4 regions of the Pseudoblastomonas flavescens genome follow, and region 4 is predicted to be linked to each of the others. Evidence: predicted binding sites of a transcription regulator. Region 4 holds the regulator's gene; each other region holds the start of a gene.
The links. The regulator LexA, encoded in region 4, represses DNA repair genes until DNA is damaged. The targets are predictions, from matches to a motif close to GTTCCNCNCTTGTTCT.

Region 1: the regulator LexA is predicted to act here: its motif matches at 1,764-1,779, upstream of radA (DNA repair protein RadA).
Region 2: the regulator LexA is predicted to act here: its motif matches at 1,908-1,923, upstream of QQW98_RS06980 (DUF3072 domain-containing protein).
Region 3: the regulator LexA is predicted to act here: its motif matches at 3,323-3,338, upstream of QQW98_RS10345 (ATP-dependent helicase).

What each region holds. Positions count from the first base shown of each region.
Region 1 covers NZ_CP129107.1:2,257,191-2,262,231, reverse strand. Annotated here, with positions in the region: gene QQW98_RS11585 (IS1595 family transposase) at 1-820, shown strand, start outside; gene QQW98_RS11580 (hypothetical protein) at 865-1,731, opposite strand; gene radA (DNA repair protein RadA) at 1,840-3,207, shown strand; gene QQW98_RS11570 (CvpA family protein) at 3,242-3,790, shown strand; gene QQW98_RS11565 (iron-sulfur cluster assembly scaffold protein) at 3,874-4,218, shown strand; gene QQW98_RS11560 (MFS transporter) at 4,252-5,041, shown strand, end outside.
Region 2 covers NZ_CP129107.1:1,353,158-1,358,198, forward strand. Annotated here, with positions in the region: gene ftsH (ATP-dependent zinc metalloprotease FtsH) at 1-424, shown strand, start outside; gene QQW98_RS06965 (hypothetical protein) at 452-724, shown strand; gene QQW98_RS06970 (hypothetical protein) at 785-1,093, opposite strand; gene QQW98_RS06975 (DUF3667 domain-containing protein) at 1,121-1,831, opposite strand; gene QQW98_RS06980 (DUF3072 domain-containing protein) at 1,954-2,187, shown strand; gene rpoZ (DNA-directed RNA polymerase subunit omega) at 2,264-2,608, opposite strand; gene QQW98_RS06990 (phospholipase D-like domain-containing protein) at 2,727-3,899, shown strand; gene QQW98_RS06995 (replicative DNA helicase) at 3,896-5,041, opposite strand, start outside.
Region 3 covers NZ_CP129107.1:1,998,982-2,004,022, reverse strand. Annotated here, with positions in the region: gene QQW98_RS10370 (aromatic ring-hydroxylating oxygenase subunit alpha) at 1-918, shown strand, start outside; gene QQW98_RS10365 (ferritin-like domain-containing protein) at 919-1,356, opposite strand; gene QQW98_RS10360 (pseudouridine synthase) at 1,503-2,258, shown strand; gene rsmD (16S rRNA (guanine(966)-N(2))-methyltransferase RsmD) at 2,255-2,803, shown strand; gene QQW98_RS10350 (hypothetical protein) at 2,886-3,218, opposite strand; gene QQW98_RS10345 (ATP-dependent helicase) at 3,341-5,041, shown strand, end outside.
Region 4 covers NZ_CP129107.1:2,150,685-2,155,725, reverse strand. Annotated here, with positions in the region: gene trpC (indole-3-glycerol phosphate synthase TrpC) at 1-345, shown strand, start outside; gene lexA (transcriptional repressor LexA) at 494-1,183, shown strand; gene QQW98_RS11085 (ComEC/Rec2 family competence protein) at 1,254-3,446, opposite strand; gene gltX (glutamate--tRNA ligase) at 3,475-4,896, shown strand; gene QQW98_RS11075 (citrate synthase) at 4,922-5,041, shown strand, end outside.

The sequences.
Region 1 (5,041 bases), 110 kb from region 4:
TAGCTGCCTAGAGCATCTAAAGCTGGTCCGGTTCGGCGAACGTCACGAGTGCGAAAAGTGCGGCAAGGATGCCCAGTTTTACCGCGTGAAGGCCCGCCGCTCCTACGCCTGCGAGCATTGCGGCCACCAAGTCTATCCGACCGCCGGAACGCCCTTCCACCGCACCCGCACGAGCCTGCGCGACTGGTTCCATGTGATGTTCATGTTCACCACGGCCCGTAACGGGGTCGCCGCCAAGGAAGTCGAGCGCCAGATCGGCGTGACCTACAAGACGGCGTGGCGCATGTGCCACGAAATCCGCAAGTATATGGCTGCGGTGGACGGTGACGAGCCTGTAGGCGGGCCGTTCAAGACCGTGGAAGTAGACGAGACATTCATCGGCGGACATCGCCCCGGTGGCTATGGCGGCAAGGGCAAGACAGTTGTCGTCGGCATTAAGGAGCGCGGCGGGGACATCGTGACGCGGGTTGTCCCGAACCGTCGCCGTACCTCGCTAATGGGCGCGGTAACGGTCAACGTGAAGCCGCATAGCGAAGTGCATACAGACGAGTTCGTTGCCTATGACGATCTCTCCGGTTTCAACGGCTATTGGCACAAGCGGGTGAACCATGCCGCTGGCGAGTATGTCAGCAAGTTGGGCGTTTCCACGAACAGCGTGGAAGGGTTCTGGGCGCAGCTAAAGCGGTCCATCAATGGCACCCACATTCATGTGAGTGCTAAGCATCTGGCGAAGTATCTTGGCGAGTTTGAGTTTCGTCACAATCGCCGGAACCGTCCCGAGACGATGCTTTCGGAGTTGATGGTGTCTTTCCCCCGCTAGGCGGGTCGCCCTTCATCATCGCCCTTAAGAGGCGGTCGAACGCTTCATTTGATCCCATAATCTTTCTCATATTGCCGAAGTTTAGAAACTGCATTCCGTAAAGCGCCGCTATCTTTGGACGACTGAATTTTGTCGGCTAAACTTTTCCGATGAGCCTCCGCCTTCTCCATCAGCGCGATATGCATAGCATAACTCTTACGGTATCGATTGAGGTTCTCATCGATTTCCTCAGTTGGTTCATTAGGAGCTTTGGCAAGCGGATTCTCGTCGTAACGAGGGGCTGGGAAAGGCGTTTGGCAAGGTATTCCCATTCCAGTTAATGTTTGCGCGAGAGCGTGTGCTGCATTGAACCACTTATCTAGCCTATCAGGCAGGTGATAATTGTTGGCTGTCCGGTCAGCGTTCTGAATTGAATCGAGCCACCGGGTTTGCAAATATGTCATTTTGCTACTCAATTCGTATTCATCGTTGATAACGCCTAAAACATTTTCCTGATCTCGGACTAGTGCATCCGCCTCTTTGATGTGCTTGACGACCTCCTCAACCTGCCTCCGAGCCCGACCTATAGTCTCAAGTTCTTCCTTTAAGGCTGCTTTCGTCTCATCGCGCACCACGTGCGCATATTGATTTGTGTCCTGTTTCCGAAGTTCGCTGATCTGAGCACGCACACGATTCCGCTCGCCCAAAGCGAAGAAGAAAAGTCCTACAGCAATAACGATTAGCAAGACCCATGCTGGCGGGGAAATTAGAAGGCTCAACACCTTCCCGCTCCCACATTCCTCGGCGCGGCGACCCACGATAAGACATGCGGTGTCCACATTCCCCAGCCACCCGAGAACGCCGCCAATGATCCACGCACTCCATACCGCGCAGCCCACCAAGTAAGGCCAGAAAGTTCGCAACTTAACCATCCCCCCCTCATATCACGCAACTCCCCCGAGTCGAGCGATACTTGTTCCAACGGGATAATCCCCATTGGCAATTGCGTTCTCGGTCCGTTCCGCTTAGGTCCACAGCCGATGGCCAAGACCAAGAAACGTTTCGTCTGCCAGGCATGCGGCAGTGTCCACCACCGCTGGCAGGGCCAGTGCGCCGATTGCGCAGAGTGGAACACGCTGGCCGAGGATGCGCCGGCGACCGTTTTCTCTCAGAAGCACGACCTGTCGAGCGGGGGGCGGATGGTGGAGTTCGTCAAGCTCGACCAGAAAGGCGAAGACCTTGTCCGCCGGCCGAGCGGGCTGGAAGAATTCGATCGCGCCCTTGGTGGCGGGATCGTGCCGGGCAGCGCCATCCTGATGGGCGGCGATCCCGGTATCGGCAAATCCACCCTGCTGTTGCAGACCGCAGGCAATATCGCCCGCGCAGGCGGTGATGTGGTGTACGTCAGCGGGGAAGAGGCGGCCGGGCAGGTGCGGATGCGCGCGCAGCGCCTCGGCGTGGCACAAGCGCCGATCAAGTTCGCCTCCAGCACCTCGGTTCGCGACATCCTGACCACGCTGGGATCGATGGAGCCGCCTGCGCTGCTGGTGATCGATTCCATCCAGACGATGCATTCGGACACAATCGAGGGTGCGCCGGGCACCGTCAGCCAGGTGCGCGGCTGCGCGTTCGAACTGATCCGCTATGCCAAGCAGAGCGGGACCGCACTCGTCCTCGTCGGCCACGTCACCAAGGACGGCAACATCGCGGGCCCGCGCGTGCTGGAACACATGGTCGACGTGGTGATGAGCTTCGAAGGGGAGCGAAGCCACCAGTACCGGATCCTGCGCAGCCTCAAGAACCGTTTCGGCGCGGTGGACGAGATCGGCGTGTTCGCGATGGCCGGCGCCGGGCTGGAGGAGGTGAAGAATCCTTCCATGCTGTTCCTCTCCGGGCGCGACGAACCGGTGGCGGGCAGCTCGGTCTTCCCCGCGCTTGAGGGGACGCGGCCGGTGCTGGTCGAAATCCAGGCGCTGATCGTAAAACTGCAATCGGGCGCCACGCCGCGCCGCGCGGTCGTCGGCTGGGACAACGGGCGGATGGCGATGCTGCTGGCGGTGCTGGAATCGCGCTGCGGGCTGAATTTCTCGAGCGCGGAGGTCTATCTCAACGTGGCGGGCGGGTACCGGCTGACCGACCCGGCGGCGGACCTTGCCGTGGCCGCGGCGCTGATCTCCGCGCTGGCGGACAAGCCGCTGCCAGCCAAGAGCGTGTTTTTCGGCGAAGTCTCGCTTGCCGGCGAAATCCGTCCGGTCGCGCACGCCGGTCTGCGGCTGAAAGAGGCGATGAAGCTGGGGTTCGAGCGCGGGTATGGCCCCGGCAACGCTGGCGAGAAACCCAAAGGCCCCAGCTACGATCCGTTGACAGTCCTGCCCAAGCTCGTTGACCGGATCATGGGCAGCGCATAGGGGTCGGCCACGAAACAGAGGGATCGGTGTTTCGATGACGGCGTTCGACATTATCGTGATCCTGATCGTCGGCGTGGCCGCGATCGGTGGCTTCATGCGCGGCTTCGTGCAGGAAATCCTGTCGCTGCTGTCGTGGGTACTGGCGATCTTCGCGATCCGCTTCCTCCACACCGACCTCTCCGAAGCTCTGTTGGGCGTGTTCGATTCACCCAATGCCGCGTCGGTGCTCGCCTTCGTGCTGCTGCTGCTGATCCCCTACGCCGCGATGAAGCTGATCGCCGGGCGGATGGGAGAGGCATCGCGCAACAGCGTGCTCGGCCCGATCGATCGCGTGCTGGGCTTCGGCTTCGGCGCGGTGAAGGGCCTCATCATCGTGGTGATGGCCTTCTCCATCCTCGTGCTCGGTTACGACACGATCTGGGGCGCGCAGGGCCGGCCGACATGGATCGTCAACGCGCGGACCTATCCGCTGGTCGACAGCTCCAGCAAGGCGATGGTGGAAATCATCGCCGCCCGCCGCGCACGGCTGGCGGACGAGGAACGCGCCGAGCAGGAAAGGCGCGCGGCGGAGGAGGGCAACTGAGCCGCTCTGCCAAGCTCTACACGCCCGAAATCCTGTCGCTTGCGGTCACGCTCGCCGACTATCCGCTGACCGATACGCTGCCGTTGCGGGGGAGCGCGCGGTCGCGCGCGTGCGGCAGTTCGCTGGAGCTTGGGCTGGCGCTGGAGGGAGACGCCATCTCCGACCTCGGCCTCCTCACGCAAGCCTGCGCCATCGGCCAGGCCGCCGCCGCAATCTTTGCCGCCGCGGCGCGGGGCAATACACGCGAGGACATCCGCCTTGCCGACCGCCACCTTGCTGCCTGGCTCGCCGGTGGTCCCAGCGCGCCCGACTGGCCGGGCATAGAGGCCCTGGCAGGGGCGCGCGCGCATCCCGGCCGGCACGGGGCGATCATGCTCCCGTGGAAGGCCGCGCTGGACGCGCTTCCCACGCCCGCGCCCGCGCGTTAAGCGATTTGCCGGAGAGGGAGAGGGAGTTCACCGATGGCGGACAGCGCCGTGATGCAACGCGAACCGACCGACAAGGAAATCCGGCTGGTCATCGCCGCCAGCTCCGCCGGTACCGTGTTCGAATGGTACGACTTCTTCATCTACGGCACGCTGGCCTACATCCTCAAAGACGCGTTCTACGACGTCGATAACGACACGCTCGGCCTGCTGCTGGTTTGGTCGACCTTCGCCGTCGGCTTCGCCTTCCGCCCTATCGGCGCGATCCTGTTCGGCTTCCTCGGCGACCGGCTGGGCCGGAAATATACCTTCCTCGTCACCGTGACGCTGATGGGCGTGGCGACCGCGGGCGTCGGCCTGATCCCGACGGTACAGACCATCGGCATCGCGGCGCCGATCATCGTGATCTGCCTGCGCGTGCTGCAAGGCCTCGCGCTCGGCGGCGAATACGGCGGCGCGGCGATTTACGTGGCCGAGCACGCCCCGCCGGAAAAGCGCGGATTCTACACCAGCTTCATCCAGGCGAGCGTGGTCGGCGGCTTCGTGCTGTCCATCGCCGTGGTTCTCGCCTGCCGCTGGCTGATCCCCGCGGAAGACTTCGCCGCATGGGGCTGGCGCGTGCCGTTCCTGCTGTCGATCATCCTGCTCGGTATCTCGCTGTGGATGCGCCTCAAATTGTCCGAAAGCCCGGTGTTCCAGGCGATGAAGAAAGCGGGCGAGACGGCCGCCAACCCGTTCGTCGAAAGCTTCACCTACCCGGGCAACAAGCGCCGCATCTTCGTGGCGCTGTTCGGCATTACCGGCGTGCTGACCACGATCTGGTACA
Region 2 (5,041 bases), 800 kb from region 4:
CGCCACCGACCTTGCCAAGAACATGGTCACCAAGTGGGGCATGTCGGACAAGCTCGGCCCGCTGCAGTACGAACAGCAGCAGGAAGGCTATCTCGGCATGGGGCAGTCGTCCCGCACGATGGGCGGCGCCGAGACCAACAAGCTGATCGATGCGGAGATCAAGGCGCTGGTTGAAGGCGGCCTGAAGCGTGCGACGGAAATCCTGACCGACCAGGAAGACAAGCTCCACCTCCTCGCCCAGGCGATGCTCGAATACGAGACGCTGACCGGCGACGAGATCAACCAGCTGATGGAAACGGGCAAGCTCGACCGGCCCGACCAGCCGGCCGGCGGCAACGCGCCCGCACGCCCGATCCGCGGGTCCGCCATCCCGAAAGCCGGCAAGAAGTTCGGCGACGGGGGAACGGCCCCGCAAGGCGCGTAGTTTGCCCTTGCGAAAGGGAGATTGCCGATGACTTATCTCAAACTTGCCGGGGCTGCGTCGCTGCTGGTCTTCGCGGCCGCCTGTTCCGAGGAAACGCAAAGCAACGCGCAGGATACGCTTGAGCGTGCTGCCGCCGATACCGAGGCGAATGCCGAAGTGATCGAGAATGCAGTCCGCGAAGGCACGATAGACGCCGCCGAGGGCATCAGCCAGGGCGCCGACAACCTGCAGGCCGAATTGGCCGAGGACGAGGCGACCGATCCTGACCAGGGCGACGGCGCGCTCGACGGAACCGACTGACCTTTTGCGGAAAATTGACAACAAGGGCGCGGCGGCTTCGGCTTCCGCGCCCTTCTTTGTTCAGAAGGCGCTCAGCACCGTCAGGATCAGCAGGAACAGGATCAACACGACCGAGATGAGAAGCAGGAGGAAGACGAGCCGCCAGATCGTCGACAGGCGCGATAGGTCGTAAGCGTAGCGCAATTGCTTGTAGATGTGAATCGGCGGGATCAGCAGCACGGCCCAGACCAGCCTTCCGGCTTTCAGCCCCGCTACCGCCAACAGCGATACGATAATAAACAGTAGCGACATGAAAGCGATGGAGTAGGTCACGAAAATCGCGTGGTCGTAGGCACGGAAACGGCGTTTCCATGCGAACAGCAGCCACACGAACGGGATCGATAGCGGGATCAGGAGCTAGCTGAATTTGTAGCCGTTGGCCTGCAGCTTGTAGAGCATGAGGCTGGGGTTGGTGCGCCACTTCTTGACGATAGTCCGGTCGATGAAATCGAGGCCGGCTAGATTGAATTGCTGGTAAGCGCGATTGCCCTCTGCATCGACGAATTCGTAGTTTTCTCCCTCCTTGATTTTCTTGAGTGTGGCTTCGAGTTCGTCGATCCGCGCTTTGGCCTCGGCCCTCGCTTCGGCATCCTCGGCAGGCAAGTCCTCGAGTTCGTCGCGCGCCAGGCCGATGGCATCGATCGCGCGCACTTCGGCCGCCATCTGGGTGTTCTCGATGTCCGGCGGGACCGACAAGCCGGCCGCCTGGAACACCGCGAGCATCAGGAAGACCGAGAACAGGAACAGCGCCATTGGGCTGACGAACTCGCGCCGTTCGCCTTCGATATAGCGGCGGGTGAGCTTGCCGGGCCGCAAGGCCAGTTCGGGCACGGTGCGCCAGGTCTTGCCTTCGAAATGCAATGCGCCGTGGAGCAGGTCGTGCAGGAAGGCGCCCAGCGTGCGGTGCAGGTGCGCTTTCTGCCCGCAGTCGTGGCAGTGATCACCGATCAGCTCGGTTCCGCAATTCAGGCACTGGCCTTCCGCGAAATGTCCCGTGGCGTCGCGCGCCGGGCCCTTCTCGGCGCTGACGGCCCTGGCGAACAGACCGCCTTCGGCTGCCGTGCCCAATGTGTCACCGATATCGATTATGCCGCTGCCCCCGTCATGCGGCCAAGCATCGGGCGGTTCGGGCGCGCCGCAACTCGGAACATTAGGCGAACGAAGTCGTTGATCGGGAAAGGAGACGAACGATGAGTGCACCGCAGGCAACCGAAGCCCCGAAAAGCGATTCCGTCGGGAACGCGCAGAAGGATCCAGACAACTGGACGACCGGCGACGAGCGCATGACCGGCGCGCAGGCGAGCTATCTGAAAACCCTGAGCGAAGAGGCCGGCAAGCCCGACGCCTACGATGCGGAGCTTACCAAGGCGGAAGCATCGAAGCGGATCGACGAATTGCAATCGGAAACCGGTCGGGGCGAATAGGTCCGGTCTTGGCCAGCCGAAACGAAAAGGGCCGCCCAACCGGGCGGCCCTTTTTCATACGGAGATCGACGACCGCTCAGCCTTCGTAGTCGCCGCCGATCGAGGTCGAGCGGGCCGGTGCCGCGGCGGTGATCCGCATGGCTTCGGCCGACTGGCTCAGCGAGCCGACTTCGTCGAATTCGTCGTCGTCTTCCGGCAACACGCGCTGCAGCGACTGGACGAGAGCTTCGTTCAGTTCGCCCGGCTTGATCTGCTGGTCGGCGATTTCGCGCAAGGCGACCACCGGGTTCTTGTCGCGGTCGCGTTCGACGAGGAGTTCGGCACCGCCGGAAATCTCGCGGGCGCGCTGTGCTGCCAGCAGCACCAGGTCGAAACGGTTGGGTATCTTGTCGACGCAGTCTTCGACGGTCACGCGCGCCATGCGGCTACTCCAAATTCGGCTAAAGCTCGGGAAGCGGGCTACCTAGGCGGGGTACGCCACGGAGTCAAGGAAATCGGCCTCGCTTGCGGTGCCGCCGCGTGCCCGATAGAGCGCGGCCATGGGGCAGGAAACCAAGACTTACGACTACCGTGACCCGGGCGCGTTTCCGGCATCGGTCGATGGCCTCGAACTGCTGGTAATCCCCGACGGGCAGGAGCGGTTGCGCGCGCTGCTGGAGCTGATCGACGGCGCGCAATCCTCGCTCAAGCTGTGTTTCTACATCTTTGCCAAGGACGATACCAGCACCGCGGTACGCGATGCGCTCGCCCGCGCGGCGGAACGCGGTGTCGCGGCAACGCTGATCGTCGACGGCTACGGCGCGGAAGCGGATGAGGAGTTCATGCGCCCCTTCTGCGATGCGGGCGGCGACTTTCGCTGCTTCTCCCCGCGCCGGTCGCTGCGCTATCTCGTCCGCAACCACCAGAAGATGGCCATCGCCGACGATGAGCAGGCCATCATCGGCGGCTTCAACGTGGAAGACGATTACTTCGCCCCGCCGGCGGTCAACGGCTGGAACGACCTCGCCGTGCGCATCACCGGCGATGCGATGAAGCCGCTGCTGGACTGGTATGCGAAGCTCATCGAATGGACCGATGCCGACGGGGTGGAGTGGCGACAAGTCCGTCGCGAGGTCAAGAGCTGGTCGCAGGGCGATGGCGATGTGCGCTGGGTCGTGGGCGGGCCGACGCGCGGCATTTCGTCCTGGGCGAAACAGGTCGGCCGAGACCTGTCGAGCGGGAACAGCCTGCATCTGATGATGGCCTATTTCTCCCCGCCCAAATCGCTGATGCAGCGCATCGGCGGTATTGCGAAGCGGGGCGAGGCTACGCTGATCATGGCCGGAAAGTCGGACAACGGCGCTACCATCGGGGCGTCGCGTTCCCTCTATCACGATCTTCTCGAAAGCGGCGCGCATTTGCACGAGTTCATGGCCTGCAAGATGCACACGAAGCTGCTGGTGGTGGACGACGTTACCTATATCGGCAGCGCCAATTTCGACATGCGCAGCCTGTTCATCAACCTGGAAATCATGCTGCGGGTGGAGGACGCCGCCTTCGCCGACCGGATGCGCAGCTTTATCGAGGGCCACCTGCCGGCCAGTCGGCATATCTCGAAAGAACTGCACGCGAAGCGCAACACGCTGTGGAACCGGATCCGCTGGAACGCCAGCTGGTTCCTCGTCTCCGTTGCCGACTACACCGTCAGCCGGCGCCTGAACCTGGGGCTTTAGTAACCGGGCGCCTCGCGCCGTTCGAGATTGCCGAAGCGGGTGAATTCGCTTTCGAACAGCAGGTCCACCATGCCGGTCGCGCCATGGCGTTGCTTGGCGACGATGACCGTGGCCTTGTTCACCAGTTCCATGTGGCGGGACATCCATTCGTCGTACTTGGCGATGGCATCGGCGCTGCTCGTTTCACTCGGCTCTTCCGGCCGGATGGCGTTGTGGTAGTACTCGCCGCGATAGATGAACCATACCTGGTCGGCGTCCTGCTCGATCGACCCGGATTCGCGCAGGTCGGACAGCATTGGCCGCTTGTCCTCGCGCTGCTCGACCGCACGGCTGAGCTGCGACAGGGCGATCACCGGGCAGCTCAGCTCCTTGGCGAGTGTCTTGAGCCCGCGGCTGATTTCCGAGATTTCGTTGACGCGGTTGTCCTGCGCGCGGCCGCTGCCCTGCAGCAGCTGCAGGTAATCGACCACGATCAGGCCGATGCCGTGGCGCCGCTTCAGCCGCCGCGCACGTGTGCGCAGGCCGGCGATAGTGAGCGCGGGCGTGTCGTCGATATACAGCGGCAGTTCCATCAGCTGCTGGCTGGCGAAGGACAATTTCTGGAACTGGTCCTTGCTGATCTGGCCGGACCGGATGCCCTCGCTCGACACCTCGGCCTGTTCTGACAGGATACGCGTGGCAAGCTGGTCGGCGCTCATTTCCAGGCTGAAGAAAGCCGTCGGCGCGCCGTAGCTGTCTTCGGGCGCGATCCCGTCATTGATGTCGCGCAGGTACCGCGCCGCGCAGTTGAAGGCGATGTTGGTCGCAAGCGAGGTCTTGCCCATGGCGGGACGCCCGGCGAGGATGATGAGGTCGCTGTCGTGCAGGCCGCCGACCTTGGCGTTGAGGTCGTCGAGCCCGGTGGTCTTGCCGGAAAACTTGCCGCCGGAATTGAGCGCGGCCTCGGCCATCTTCAGCGAGGACAGCGCAGCGGAGCGGAACGATTGGGCTTCGGCCCCCGTCGTCGCCCCTTCGGCCACCTTGTAGAGCGCCTGTTCGGCCTGCTCGATCTGTTCGACCGGGGCGACCTCTTCCGACGTATCGGTCGCCCCTTCCACCAGGTTGCGGCCGACCGTTACCAGCTCGCGCAGCAAGGCGAGGTC
Region 3 (5,041 bases), 150 kb from region 4:
CATCGCGGGACGCGGCTGATCGAGGGCGATGAGCCGAAAAGTGCAGCGCGGCTGGTTTGCCCTTACCACGCATGGACTTACGGGCTCGACGGCAAGCTGCTCGCCCTGCCCCGGCCCGAGACGTTTCCCGGCCTCGACAAGTCCGCCCACGGCCTCGTCGAATTGCCGAGCATCGAGAGCGGCGGCGCGATCTGGTTTTCCCCAATCGGCAACGCCGACTTCGCGCACGCGCGCACGCTGGGCGAGGATTTTGCCGCGTTCGGCATGGCGGACCTGCACCTGTTCCGCCGTAAGACCCACTCGGTGGCGGCGAACTGGAAGCTGATCATGGATGCCTTCCTTGAATCCTATCACGTCACGCGGCTGCACAGCGGCACCATCGGCCCGTTCTTCCGCGACGGGGTAACGGCAGGCGACGAGATCGGCCCGCACCTGCGCAGCGCAGTGGGCCGGATCGACGAGATGGAGGGCGTGGACCTCTCCGACATGGAAGCGCTGCGGCGGATCGTGACATTCGCCTACCAGTTGCTGCCCGGCGCAATCGTAATTCCCAGCCCGGACTACATCAACATCATGACCCTGTGGCCGCAGGCGGTGGGCCACACGCTGGTGGAGGATTTCATGCTGATCCCCGAACCGCCCGCGACCGACAAGGCCCGCGATCACTGGGAGCGTAGCTGGGCGCTGCTCGACGGCAGCGTCTTCGCGTCCGAGGATTTCCGCGCCGCGGAACTCGGCCAGCAGGGCCTTTCCAGCGGCGCGGTCGAGCATATCACCTTGGGCGCGCTTGAAAGCGGGATCGCGCGCTTCTCCGAATTGATCGCGGAGCAATTGCGCGAGGTTAACTCATCCAACGAAAAGACCCCGCTCGATCGAGCGGGGTCTTCGCCGAGGGCCTTACCCTCGAATTGCAAGTGATCAGGAAAACTGCGAGCCGAGACGGTCGCTCATGCGTTCGCCTTCGCAGATCTGGGCGTAGCATTGCTGAACGACCTGGCGGCTTTCCGGCTGGAGGTCATCGCCGTCCAGCGCGCTCTGGAATTTGCCCTTGATGTAATCTTCGCCTTCTTCGACGCGTTCGACGGCGCTTTCGTTCTTGTCGCCGAACATGGTCGTTATATCGACCCATGCGCGGTGGGCGCTGCCACTAAACGATCCATCCTGGCGGGGCGTGCCGCCAAGTCGACTGATTTCGTTGTTCAAGCTGCTAACGACCTTACGCCGTTCGGCGCCCGCAGAGCGAAGTGTGTTCTGCAGATTGGCATCGGTAGCGCGCTCGGCCGCCTTTTCGTAGCCGAGCGTGCTGTCGATCGCGGTGTCAGCGAGGGTTTCGAGCGTTGCGAGTCCTTGGGTCATGATAATGTCCTGTATTGGTGTAATGTCGTGATCGACTTACCCAACCAACTGTCCATCAACGGTTTTTATCCGGATTGCGCGACCAGTTGCCGCTATTGTCCGACCAAGCGTTGGCCGCGCCGCCAATGCCCGCTAAGGCGCTGCGGATGAGTAATCGAGACGAAGCCGACGCGCCGCAGCGCATCGCCAAGTTGCTGGCGCGCGCCGGCGTGGCCAGCCGCCGCGAAGTGGAACGGATGATCGAGGATGGCCGGATCGCCATCGACGGCAAGCCGGTCGAAAAACCGGCGACCCTGCTCACTTCGCTCAAGGGCGTCAGCGTGGACGGCAAGCCGGTCGAAAAGCCCGCGCCCGCCCGCCTCTATCGCTTCCACAAGCCCGCCGGCTTGCTGACGGCGGAGCGCGATCCGAAAGGCCGGCCCACGATTTACGACGCGCTGCGCAACGCCCTGCCCAAGGATGCGCCGCGGGTGATGCCGGTCGGCCGGCTGGACTACAACACCGAAGGCCTGCTGCTGCTGACCAACGACGGCGAACTGAAGCGCGCGCTGGAACTGCCGCGCAACGAGATCCCGCGCACTTACCGGGCGCGCGCCTTCGGCGAGGTTTCGCAGGAAACGCTGGAGGACCTGATGACCGGGATCACGGTGGATGGCATGCGCTATGGCCCCATCGACGCGAACCTGGAACGCAGCAGCGGCCGCAACCAGTGGATCGAAATGACCCTGACCGAAGGCAAGAACCGCGAGGTGCGCAATGTCCTCGAACATCTCGGCCTGCAGGTGAACCGGCTGGTCCGCACCGCCTACGGCCCGTTCGAACTCAGCGATTTGCCCCGCGGGCAGGTCGATATCGTACCCCGCGGCCCACTCGAAGCGATGCGGCGGAAGCTGAAAGCGTGAGGATCGTCGCCGGCGACTGGCGCGGTCGCAAGCTCGTCGCGCCCAAAGGGGAGACTACGCGCCCCACTGCGGACCGGACGCGCGAAACGCTGTTCAACATGCTCGCCAGCCGCCTCGGCAGCTTCGAGGGCCTGAGCGTGGCGGACCTGTTCGCCGGCTCCGGCGCGCTCGGTATCGAGGCGCTGTCGCGCGGCGCGGCGCATTGCCTGTTCGTGGAGCAGGAACGCAGCGCGGTCGACGCGATCAGGGCGAACCTAACCTCGCTCAAGGTCGACCGCACGCGCTTCGCCGTCCAGGCGGGGTCGGTGCTGTCGCTTGGACCCGCGAAGGCTCCGCACGACCTGATTCTGCTGGACCCGCCCTATCACACCGGCGCGGGCGCGGTGGCGATCGACCGGCTTGCCCGGCTCGGCTGGATCGGCCCGGCGACCTGGATCGCGCTGGAAACCGCAGCGGACGAGGAGGCGAGCTTCAAGGCGGTCGACATCGCGGCCGAACGCAAGGTCGGCAAGGCTATGCTCCGGCTGCTGCGCCTGCCGGACTGAGCGCAAAAGAAAGGGCACCCTGCTTGGCGGAGCGCCCTTTCCAACGCCACAGGCGTGACGAACTGGTCCGGCTGCGTGCCGCTCAGTCTTTCGGACGGGCAGCGCGCTTTTCTTCCGGGGTCATCTGGCTGGCAGGCTTGCCTGGCCAGTAATCGAGCGGACGATTGCCGTAATTCATCCCGGCCTCGCGCGGCTGGATGCAGCCGTCGGTCACGGTCGCACTGCAAACCGGATAATCCTTTTGCGGGGCAGGCGTCGTGTCGAGCACGGCCTGGCGCGTTGCCGGTCCGCCGCTGTTGGCAGCCTCCGTCGCGGAATCGGCGGTATCCGATGCGTTCGCGTCCTGCGCCGAGGCGGCGGCGGGAAGTCCGATGAAAACGGCGGCGGCCGCGGCGGCGGTGAAAATCTTGCGCACCGGCAACTCCTTCAATTCTCTGGCCATCCAAACGCCGGACGATGGAAATCCGTTCCGCGTGCCAGCGCGTTCGCGCGGACTGACGCCTTGCGCAGCGGCCCCGTGTTCCCTAGCTGTTCACCATGCCCGAAACCGACCCCAACCTGCCTGCACAGGCCGCTCCGCAGTGGCTTGCGCATCTCAACCCGCCGCAGCGCGAGGCGGTGATGACGCTGGACGGGCCGGTGCTGATGCTGGCCGGTGCCGGCACGGGCAAGACTGCCGCCCTCACCCACCGGCTTGCCCACATCGTGCGCGAACGAATGGCTTGGCCGAGCGAGATCCTGTGCGTCACCTTCACCAACAAGGCGGCGCGCGAAATGCGCGACCGTGTCAGCAAGCTGACCGGCGGGGCGCTGGAAGGCATGCCGTGGCTCGGCACCTTCCATTCGATCGGCGCCAAGATGCTGCGCCGCCATGCCGAGCTGGTCGGGCTGGAGCCCAACTACACGATCATCGACACGGACGACCAGCTGCGCCTGCTCAAGGCGCTGATCGCGGAAGCCGGTCTCGACGAGAAGCGCTTCCCCGCCCGCCAACTCGCCGGATTGATCGACGGGTGGAAAAACCGCGGGCTGAACCCCGCCGATCTCACCGCGGTCGACAACGAGGCGTATGGCAACGGCAAGGGCCAGGCGATGTACGCGCGCTACCAGGAGCGGCTGAAACAGCTCAACGCCTGCGACTTCGGCGATTTGCTGCTGCACATGCTCAACATCCTGCGCCAGCATCGCGACGTGCTCGAAAGCTACCAGAAGCGGTTCAAATACGTCCTGGTGGACGAATACCAGGACACCAACGCCGTGCAGTACCTGTGGCTGCGGCTGATCGCGCAGGAGCGCAAGAACATCTGCGTCGTGGGGGATGACGACCAGTCGATCTATTCCTGGCGCGGGGCGGAGGTTGCCAACATCCTGCGGTTCGAGAAGGATTTCCCGGGCGCCAAGGTCGTGCGGCTGGAGCAGAACTATCGCTCCACCCCGCAAATCCTTGCCGCCGCCGGCGGACTGATCGACGCCAACAGCCAGCGGCTCGGCAAGACCTTGTGGACCGAGCTGCCCGAAGGCGAGAAGGTCCGTGTTATCGGTGTGTGGGACGCGCCGGAGGAAGCGCGCCGCGTGGGCGAGGAAATCGAACGCCTGGAGCGGGAAGGCGCGTCGCTGGACGAGGTCGCCATCCTCGTGCGCGCATCCTACCAGACCCGCGAGTTCGAAGACCGCTTCATCCAGATCGGCCTCAATTACCGCATCATCGGCGGTTTCCGCTTCTACGAACGCGCGGAAATCCGCGACGCGCTCGCTTACCTGCGGGTGATTGCCCAGCCGCAGGACGACCTGGCGTTCGAGCGCATCTACAACCAGCCCAAGCGTGGCCTTGGTGCCAAGACGCTCGAGAAGATGCACCAGCATGCGCGGCGCACGCAGCAGCCGCTCGCCGCCGCATCGCTGGAACTGGCCGACAGCGACGAACTGCCCGCCCGCGCCCGCAACACGATCGCCGCCCTGCTCCACGATTTCCTGCGCTGGCGGGACATGGCGGAGCAAATCTCCCCCGCCGAACTGCTGCGTACCGTACTGGCGGAGAGCGGTTACGACGCGATGCTGGAAGCGGACCGGACGGCGGAGGCTGCGGGCCGCGCGGAGAACCTGTCCGAACTCGCCCGCGCGATGGAGGAGTATGACACGCTCGGCGATTTCCTCGAACATGTCGCGCTGGTCATGGACAACGATGCCAATGCGGAAGACGAGAAGGTCACGATCATGACCATCCACGCCGCCAAGGGG
Region 4 (5,041 bases):
GACGTCGCGATGACGGAGATCGAGGCCGCCGCGCTGGAGCGCGGGATGGACGTGCTGGTCGAAGTCCACGACGAAGCCGAGATGGACCGGGCCCTGAAGCTCCGGTCCCGCCTGCTCGGCGTCAACAACCGCGATCTCAGGACTTTTACCACCGACCTCGCCACCACCGAACGGCTTGCGGCGATGGCACCTGCCGGCAGCGTCCTCGTCGGCGAAAGCGGCATCGAAAGCCATGCCGACTGCGAGCGGCTCGCCGCTTCAGGCGTGCGCTGCTTCCTCGTGGGCGAAAGCCTGATGCGGCAGGACGATCTCGAGGCTGCGACGCGCAGCTTGCTTGGGATCTGACCAGCAGCTTCGCAGCCCTGGCGAAGAAAAGGAACCGTTCTGGTTCTGTCGCTTGACTGAACCGCAAAGGTTGCTTAATTGTTCCTTATTCGTTCACCAAAATGCCCACGCGGTGGATGTCTTAGCGGGCGCTTTAGGGAGCGTGTCGATGCTGACCGCCAAGCAACACGAACTGCTGCTTTTCATCCGTGACCGACTCGATGAAACCGGCATTTCCCCGAGTTTCGAGGAAATGAAGGATGCGCTGGACCTGAAGTCGAAATCGGGGGTGCACCGCCTGATTTCCGCGCTCGAGGAACGCGGCTTCATCCGCCGCCTGCCCAACCGCGCCCGCGCGCTCGAAGTGCTGCGCAGTCCCGAGGACATGCAGACCGCAACGCGCAAACCGGCTGCGGCCAACGATGCCGTGTCGCGTGCGGTCACGCCGCCGGCTGCGGCACCTTCCGCCGCCAATGACGTGATCGAGGTTCCCCTCCACGGCCGCATTGCTGCCGGTGCGCCGATCGAAGCGCTGGAAGGCGACCAGTCGCTGCCCGTTCCAGCGGCCCTGCTTGGAGCAGGCGAGCACTATGCGCTGGAAGTGTCCGGCGACTCGATGATCGAAGCAGGCATTTTCGATGGCGACTATGCGCTGGTGAAGCGCACCGACACGGCACGCGATGGGGAAATCGTCGTTGCGCTCGTCAATAACGAGGAAGCCACGCTGAAATATTTGCGGCGCGAAAGCGGCATGGTCCGGCTCGATCCCGCGAACGCTTCCTACGAGGCGCAGGTCTACCGGCCGAACGAAGTTCAGGTGCAGGGCAAGCTCGCCGGACTGCTTCGTCGCTACCACTGACGCCGGCTGCCGCTACGGTTAGTGCAAGCGCCGCCCCGTTCGGGCGGCGTTTGTGTATCGGGAGGCCGGATCAACGCCGCGCGTAGCGGTCTTCGCGCGGTTTCCACCAGCCGTGGTCGCCCTGCCGCTGCGCGACCGTCGCGAAATTTTCGCTCGCAAGGTCGATGGAAATCCCGCCCGTGTCGCCAAGGAGGTTGCGGTCCGCCTTCAGCCAGCGCGGCCGGCAGCTTCGCGGCAGCCACCGGTCGGCGACCACGATGTCGGCCTGCTCGCAGGCGGCCGCCAGCGCCCGCTCTTCCACCCGGTCCCGGCTTCGCGCCATCAGGATGCTCCAGTCGCGGCCGCCGCGCGCGATCGCTATCACGCAGAAATCGCGGCTGCATTCCGCATCGGGGTGGTTGGCAATGGCAATAGGCTCCGCGCGCGTCGCCGCCAGTTCGCGCAGGTTGTCGCTGGTATAGCTCGAGCGGCTTTCGCGCAGCACCAGCAAGGTCCCGTCCGGCTGAGTGACGCCGACGTGCCGCCCGTCGCCGGTGATCATGACATCGGGGACCGGCGTGGCGAGCAGCAAGGCGCTTGCCGCCGCCACAGGGGCGAAACCCCACAGCCGCGCCCGCCCTTGCCATAACGCCAGCCAGAGCAATCCCACCACGAACAGCCCGAATGTCCCCAGCCCCATGGCCGGGCTCAGCTTCACCGAACCGGGCTGGGACGATGTGAAATGCGCCAGCGCCAGCAGACCTTCCAGCGACTTGCCGGCCATCCACCAGGCCGGCGCGCCCAGCCCGACGATGTCGAAAACCAGCGCAATCGCGATCAGCGGCATCGATACGAAAGTGACAAGCGGGATCGCGAGCACATTGGCGAAGGCACCGTACAGCCCTGCGCGGTGGAAATGGAACAGCACGATGGGCATCAATGCGAGCTCGATCACCATGCCGGTTACCAGCAGCATGACACTGCGCCTCCCGAAGCGGGACAGCCAACTTTCCTCCCGCGGAACGAGGAAGCGCTTAACCCATGCCGCATTATGCAGCGCGACGATGGCGATCACCGCCGAAAAGCTCATCTGGAAGCTCGGTCCGACGAGCGATTCCGGCCACAGGAACAGCACGAACGCGGCCGCCACCGCGACCATGCGCAGGCTCAGCGGTTCACGCCCCAGCGCCAGCGCGATGAGGACCAGCACGGCACCCACGCAGCTGCGCACGGTGGGCACCTGCGCCCCGGTCAACAGGGTGTAGGCGATGCCCGCCAGCGCCGCGATGGCCGCCGCGATGACCGGCAGCCGGACACGCAGGACAAGCCATGGCCACAGCGCCAGGAGCTTGATTGCAACAAGATAGGCTGCGGCAATCACCGCGCTCACATGGAGGCCGCTGATGGACAGGAGGTGCGTCAGCCCCGCATCGCGCATCGCCTCCTCGTCCGCTTCGCCGATGGCCCCGCGGTCGCCGCTGGCGAATGTTGCCGCGATTGCGCCCGGCGCTCCCCCCAGCCGGTCGCGCGCGTGGGCGCTCAGCCCCCTTTGCCAGCGCGCGAGGACCGGCGGATTCCCCGCCGGCTCCACGACCTCCACCGGGCCGACTGCCGATCCGGTCGCAGCATAGCCTTCGAACCACGCGGTTCGCGCGAAATTATAGGCGCCCGGAAGCATCGGCGGCGCCGGCGGCATCAGCCGCGCGTCGAAGCGGACGAGAGCGCCCTCGGCCAGACCCGGTCGGTCCTCCTCCAGCGGTACGTTGACGCGCAGCTTCACCGCGCGCCCGGTGTCGGCATCGCGCGCCGCGACCACCAGCCGCACCCGCTCGTCCGCCGGTTGCTCGATACGCTCAAGGACGCGCGCCTGCACAGGGCCATAGCGCGGTGCCTCGTACGGTTCCTGGCCCACCAGCCCCGAGCGCAGCCAGACCAGGGCCACGCCGACTGCGAAGGCAAGAGCGAGCCCCGCAATCCCCTGTCGCAGCAATGCGCGCTCGTCCCGGTCCCGCCAGATCGCAAGGGCCGCGACGGCGGCGATGACTGCCGCGGCAATGCTGCCCATCCACCACTCGCCGCTCGGCAGCGCAAACCAGCTGGCGATGCCCACCGCCAAGGCCACCGTTAGCCACGGGGCTCGGTCGAAACCGGCTTGGTCGAGGAACGCTTCGCCGCGGTCGAGGATACTGGACAAGGCAGCCCGCATTCGCCAAGGCGAGCGCTGCATTGCAGCATTGCCGGTTCCCTCCCCGATGGGCACGTGGCGTGAGGCATTACCGGCCATCGGCACAGTGGAAAGGAAAGCGGGCGTAATGGCAAGCGGAAGCGGCGCGAATGGCGGACAGGTTGTAACCAGGTTTGCGCCCTCGCCCACCGGTTACCTGCACTTGGGCGGCGCGCGTACCGCCCTGTTCAACTGGCTGTTCGCCCGGCACCACGGCGGCAAGGCGCTGCTCCGGATCGAGGATACGGACCAGAAGCGCTCGACCCAGGATGCGATCGACAAGATTATCGAAGGGCTCGACTGGCTGGGCCTCGATTTCGACGGCGATCCCGTATTCCAGTCGCAGCGCGCCGACCGCCACCGCGAAGTCGCGCTGCAGCTGCTCGAAAGCGGCAATGCCTACAAGTGCTTCGCCACGTCCGAGGAACTGGAAGCGATGCGCGCCGAACAGCGCGCCAAGAAGCTGCCGATGCGCTACGACGGGCGCTGGCGCGACCGCGATTCTGCCGAGGCGCCGGAAGGCACGCCCTTCACCATCCGCCTGAAAACCCCGACCGAGGGCGAAACGGTGATCGAGGACGCCGTGCAGGGCCGTGTCACGGTGAAGAACGCCGAGATCGACGATTACATCATCCTGCGCGCCGACGGGACGCCGACCTACATGCTCGCCGTGGTGGTCGATGATCACGACATGGGCTGCACCCACATCATCCGCGGCGACGACCACCTTAACAACGCCTTCCGCCAACTGCCGGTGATCAGGGCGATGGGCTGGGACGAGCCGGTCTATGCCCACGTCCCGCTGATCCACGGTGCCGACGGGGCCAAGCTGTCGAAACGCCACGGCGCGGTGGGCGTGGAGGCCTATCGCGACGAGCTCGGCGTGTTGCCCGAGGCGCTGTTCAATTACCTCCTGCGCCTTGGCTGGGGACACGGCGACCAGGAGGAATTCACCAGGGAACAGGCGATCGCGCTGTTCGACATCGACGGTGTCGGCAAGAGCGCCTCGCGCTTCGACCTCAAGAAGCTGGAGCACTTGAACGGCCACCACATCCGCGAGGCGGACGATGCGCGGCTTGCGCGGCTGGTCGCCGATGAAATCGGCGGCGAGGTCGATCTGGACCTGCTGGAACGCGCCATGCCGTTCCTGAAGATGCGCGCGAAAACCACGCACGAACTGGCCGAAGGCGCCGCCTTTCTCTTCGCCGAGCGACCGCTCGAAATGACGGACAAGGCTGCCAAGCTGCTGGACGACGATGGTCGGTCCCGGCTGTCACTGGTTTCGAACGCTCTGGCGGCGGAAAATGACTGGACAAGCGAGGCACTGGAAGCCACGCTGAAATCGCTTGCAGAGGCGCATGAACTGGGTCTTGGCAAACTGGCGCAGCCGATGCGGGCGGCGCTGACGGGCACCACCATATCGCCCGGAATTTTCGACGTTCTGGTCTTGCTGGGCCGGGAAGAAAGCCTCGCGCGGATCGACGCGCAGGCCGTTCCCGCCGCGGACTGAACGGGCAAATTTGAGGAGAACCACAATGGCCGACAACGCGAAACTCCACCTCGCCGGAAACGAATATGATTACCCCGTACTGCAGGGCAGCTGCGGCCCGGACGTGGTCGATATCCGCAAGCTCTACGGCCAGACCGGCGCGTTC